2 regions of the Limibacter armeniacum genome follow, and region 1 is predicted to be linked to the other one. Evidence: riboswitches for the same ligand, from Rfam matches in the RefSeq annotation. Region 1 holds a riboswitch; the other holds the start of a gene.
What was found. Region 1 has a riboswitch for S-adenosylmethionine ahead of V6R21_RS05575 (hypothetical protein). Riboswitches for the same ligand answer to the same signal wherever they lie in the genome.
Positions count from the first base shown of each region.

Region 2: it holds a riboswitch for S-adenosylmethionine, as region 1 does, so the genes downstream of both, V6R21_RS27430 (hypothetical protein) here and V6R21_RS05575 (hypothetical protein) in region 1, are expected to answer to the same signal.

Region 1 is NZ_JBAJNO010000007.1:1,422-3,826, forward strand. Features, by position in the region: gene V6R21_RS05565 (hypothetical protein) at 1-12, shown strand, start outside; gene V6R21_RS05570 (hypothetical protein) at 260-847, shown strand; SAM-I-IV-variant riboswitch at 1,021-1,134, shown strand; gene V6R21_RS05575 (hypothetical protein) at 1,198-1,524, shown strand; gene V6R21_RS05580 (hypothetical protein) at 1,600-1,794, shown strand; gene V6R21_RS05585 (very short patch repair endonuclease) at 1,822-2,256, shown strand; gene V6R21_RS05590 (MvaI/BcnI family restriction endonuclease) at 2,316-2,405, shown strand, end outside.
Region 2 is NZ_JBAJNO010000009.1:2,305,482-2,307,886, reverse strand. Features, by position in the region: gene V6R21_RS27435 (sigma-54-dependent transcriptional regulator) at 1-703, shown strand, start outside; SAM riboswitch class I at 834-944, shown strand; gene V6R21_RS27430 (hypothetical protein) at 1,077-1,763, shown strand; gene metK (methionine adenosyltransferase) at 1,892-2,405, shown strand, end outside.

The DNA of each region.
Region 1 (2,405 bases):
GTAAAGGAATAGCGTATTGACAAGCCGCTTGATCGGTTATAAAAGCAGCCTGATACACGATCGTTTCAGGCTGTTTTTTTATGCTTATCCTTGGCTATTGCGGTGATCATAGATCTAATAAAGATCGGGACATGTGGCGATGGGTTTAAAGTATTTGTAAGAAAAGTAGGCTACTTTAATGATACTATTGTAGTTGTATTATTTCAAGAACACTTATTAAATCATATTTTTTATAATCATTTTAAAACTAAAACTAATAATGAGAAAAGCACTCATCTCCTTGTCGATGGTAGCATTACTTACTGGTTGTATGCAAACTAGATACATTACAGAACAGTATATCAAAACCAATGTAGAGAAGCACACAGAAGGAGAGTATAGTACGATTAGAACCTATACTGTATTTAAGGGTAAATCATATAATAGTAATTCTTATTTAGAACTCACAGGTTATAAATATAGGGATATTTCAAAATTGGTAATCGGTGCCGATAAATATTATCCGGACCGGAAGCAATTCGAGACTGATCAGACAAGAATAGCAGACATTACTTATATAGAACTGACATTAGAGCAGTGTAAAGCTATTTTACAAAACTATCAAATCCTTCAGGAGAAGATTAATAAAGAAAAACCTCTAAGAAACGAGGAAGTTTATCATGACTATACTGTATCAAAAGATTTATTCATTAGCTATAGAAAAGCGAAGGGGAGTATCTCGTCTACCTATATTGAATTTTGGGTACAAGGGGAGAAGTTTGTTGTTTCTACACCGATCATTATGGACAAACTTCGTAAGTTCATGGACTATGTAAAAGTGACTCCAGTACAGAATAAGGCTGTGTAATTGATAAATATGAGTCATCCCAATAATAACTCGGGATGACTCATATTCCGGTTATCCTCAACCTTACTTATTAGGATTGTCCTTTTTATTATCATCAGATTTCCCGAAGAACTTCTTGGTAGAGGTATTTATAAAAATATTTTGGATTAATTATAAAAAGAATCCTATACTTACAGTAGCATCAAGAATCCCATGGAAGGGGATACCAACCGAGCAAGACAAGCCACGGTGGTCCAGTGCGATGTGGTCCGAACCTCTTTTGGAGCAGGACAAAAAAATGCGCCTCACTATTTTCCTTCCCATTTCCTGATGCCATTTGGTTTATTTTTCACAACAAAACTAGAATGGTAATGGCAACACAATCATTTACAGAACTAATCAAGGAGTGTCGCTTGACGCTACACCGTGACAGTACCGAGCAACTGGTTGGGTACTTTAACAGACTCGTGGGCAACAAGGGATTTGCCACAAGAAAGGGGGCATATATGATTGCCCTTGCAGGAGAGTTGATCTCACGTGACCCTTCGCTGGCATCGAAGATAGTGTGTCAGTCTTCCTACCTGGAATTATGGCCCATCTACAACCTGAATAGCTGCCAACTGCTGTTTGGGGGCAATTGTATATCATTTGACCGGTGTATCAAGCTGAAAGAGGGAAAGCTTTCGATTGAGAACTGATTCCTCTTGCATGGGCCTGACTTCGATTGGGAGGAAGGCCCCCCTTCATTTTTACTGAAACAAGACTTCAATACCATGGAAAAGGTATATTACTGGTTCATTGAATGGCTGACCTCGCCTGTCACGGATTACATGACAGATCTAAGGGTTATGTTTATAGTAACAGTTGTTATGGGAGTGCCTTCGTGGCTTGATATAAGGGCTCTTAAAAAGAGGATTGCCAAGTCCAACAAGGAGCTTGAAGACGAAAAAAGGGGGAGAAAGAAGTGAATTTCGTAACTTCTCTTCCAAAAAGCGATGCCCGACAAGTTTAGCCCCGAAGTACGCAGCAGGATCATGGCCTCGATCAAGGGCAAGGATACGAGGCCTGAGCTGATTGTGAGGCGCTACCTGCACCGCCATGGCTTCCGCTTCCGGCTGCACGGCAGGTACAGGGGCAAAGTCCTGCCTGGCAAACCTGACATCGTGTTACCCAAGTACAAGACCGTGATCTTTGTCCATGGCTGCTTCTGGCATGGGCACCAAGACTGCAAGTACTACAAGCTGCCCAAGACCAACACAGAGTTTTGGCGTTGGAAAATCGCTCGGAACCGAGCCAATGACATTAGCCACCGTATGGACTTGTTGAGGGAAGGGTGGAATGTGATGACGGTTTGGGAGTGTGCTATTAGGTATGACAAAGAAAGGACCCTGAAAGTGCTAGATAGCTTGGTTGATATGATCAAGGTATGAGAATAATACTATTTATTGCTATAATGCAAACCAATTGTAAAAGCTAAACCAACTTAAACGTGAATCCATTTTTTATCCCCAATGAGGGGGAAGAACGCCTAATTGAGATTATCCAGAAATACTGTAGGGAAGAGTTTAGCCTGATCCGG
Region 2 (2,405 bases), on a different contig from region 1:
GATCGAGAAAGTAGCTCCTACTGATGCAAGAGTGATGATTACAGGACCTAATGGTTCGGGTAAAGAACTGGTGGCAAGATGGATCCATGGAAAAAGTGATCGATCAGCAAACCCTTTGGTTGAGGTGAACTGTGCCGCTATTCCAGCTGAATTGATTGAAAGTGAATTGTTTGGTCATGAGAAAGGCTCTTTTACCTCGGCTCATAAACAAAGGATCGGTAAGTTTGAGCAGGCAGATGGAGGTACACTTTTCTTGGATGAGATCGGTGATATGAGCCTTTCAGCTCAGGCAAAAGTGTTGAGAGCACTTCAGGAAAACCGCATTACACGTGTTGGAGGTGATAAAGACATCAAGGTAGATGTACGAGTATTGGCGGCTACCAACAAGGACCTGAAAGAGATGATTGCCGAGAATAAATTCCGAGAAGACCTTTATCACAGGTTAAGTGTAATTGTAATAAAGGTACCTTCCCTGAATGACCGTAAAAATGATATTCCACTTTTGGTTGAGCGTTTCTTGGAAGATATTGCTGCAGACTATGGTAAACCTAAAATGACGATTACCGAAGCAGCATTAGAAAAACTGAAAGGACATGACTGGACAGGAAATATTCGTGAGTTGCGAAATGTAATTGAAAGACTGACAATTATGTCAAGTAAGGAAATTACAGAAACAGATGTTGAGAGGTATTGCTTTATGTAATACTAAACTCAAAAAACCGGATGACGAAAGCATCCGGTTTTTTTTGTTAGGTCCATTCTGACTTCTATGACTCACAAAGCCATTTTTTAAGATTCTTAGGAAGTTTATCCGGAAATGTCTAGTTTTGCGCTGCTTATCAAGAAAGATGGAGGGACTGGGCCCGATGAAATCTTAGCAACCTGGTGTTACAAGGTGCTAACTCCCAGCCTGTATGGCAGCAATGTCCGGGCAAAGATGAGATCTGACAAATTTCCCCACCTTTCCCCTTCCTTGATAGCTTTTCCCTGAATAGATTCTTAATTTAAGATAAGGGTTGCAGGAGCTGTATTGACCCCAAAAAGTAGAGGAGGTTACATACTTTAATTACTAATAAATGAATCGTCTTTTAAGAACACTGTTCTGCTTGGCGGTACCCTTATTGGTTACATCTTGCTTTGAAATTCGTGAAGATATATACCTAAAACATGATGGTACAGGCCGCTATGAAATGATGCTTGATTTCTCAGAAGCCAAGACCATTTTAGAGCAGGTAAATATTAGTTCGTCTCATATTCCAGGCTTTTGGGAAGGAAACAATCCTTTTTTGCACATGGACTCAGTGATGCAGAAACAAGCTTATCAGGTAGCGACCCAATTTGGAATAAGAGACAGTAAAGCTTTGGTAGATCATCAAAACTTTAGATACGGAATAGGGTTTACCTTTAAAAGTGTGGCTTCACTGAACAATGCACTGGTAACGGTTGCCAATTGGCATGGTAAGGAACATGAGTTTTACAGTTATGCAAAAGGAAAGTTAAAACGAAATGAAGTCTTTTACTGGAATGGGTTAACTGAAAAACTGGAGAGTGAGTCTTTACATCAAGAGAATGTTGAGGAATATGCGAAAGAACTTTATAACCGAGCAGGGTATGAGTGGGTTCTACATACAGAAGGTAAAGTCAGTAAGATAAGTAACAAGGGGGTATCACTATCAGAGGATAGCAGTACTGTAAAGTATAGAACTAAGTTAAAGTTTGTGAAGGAGGGAAACGTAAAACTCCGAAATACAATTAAATTTTAAGACTTTGGATATGTTATAAGGTTAGCCATCAATGACAATAGTCTGCTTTTTAGAAGCATAACGATCAGCGAAACCCTATGATAGCCCATAATTATATATAGAATCATTTATAAATACAGAATATCAATATGTCATACTTATTCACTTCAGAGTCTGTGTCAGAAGGACACCCAGATAAAATTGCGGATCAAATTTCAGATGCGATCCTTGATGCTATGCTACAACAGGACCCGGATTCAAGGGTAGCTTGTGAGACAATGGTGACAACAGGACTAGTAGTAGTGGCTGGCGAAATTACGACAAAGGCATATGTTGAAATCCCTGATATTGTAAGGGAAACAATTGCTAAAATCGGTTATGACGAAGATGACTATCAGTTCTCGGCAGACTCTTGTGGTGTACAGGTGGCATTACATAGCCAATCTCCTGATATTGCACAGGGTGTTAACGAAGGAGAAGGAATAGATAAAGAGCAAGGAGCAGGAGATCAGGGAATGATGTTCGGCTATGCTACCAACGAAACGCGTGAGTACATGCCAATGGCATTGGCTTACTCGCACAGACTGGTAAAGGAATTAGCTAGAATCAGAAAAGAAGGGTCAGCGGTCATGTCATACTTGCGTCCTGATGCAAAGGCTCAGG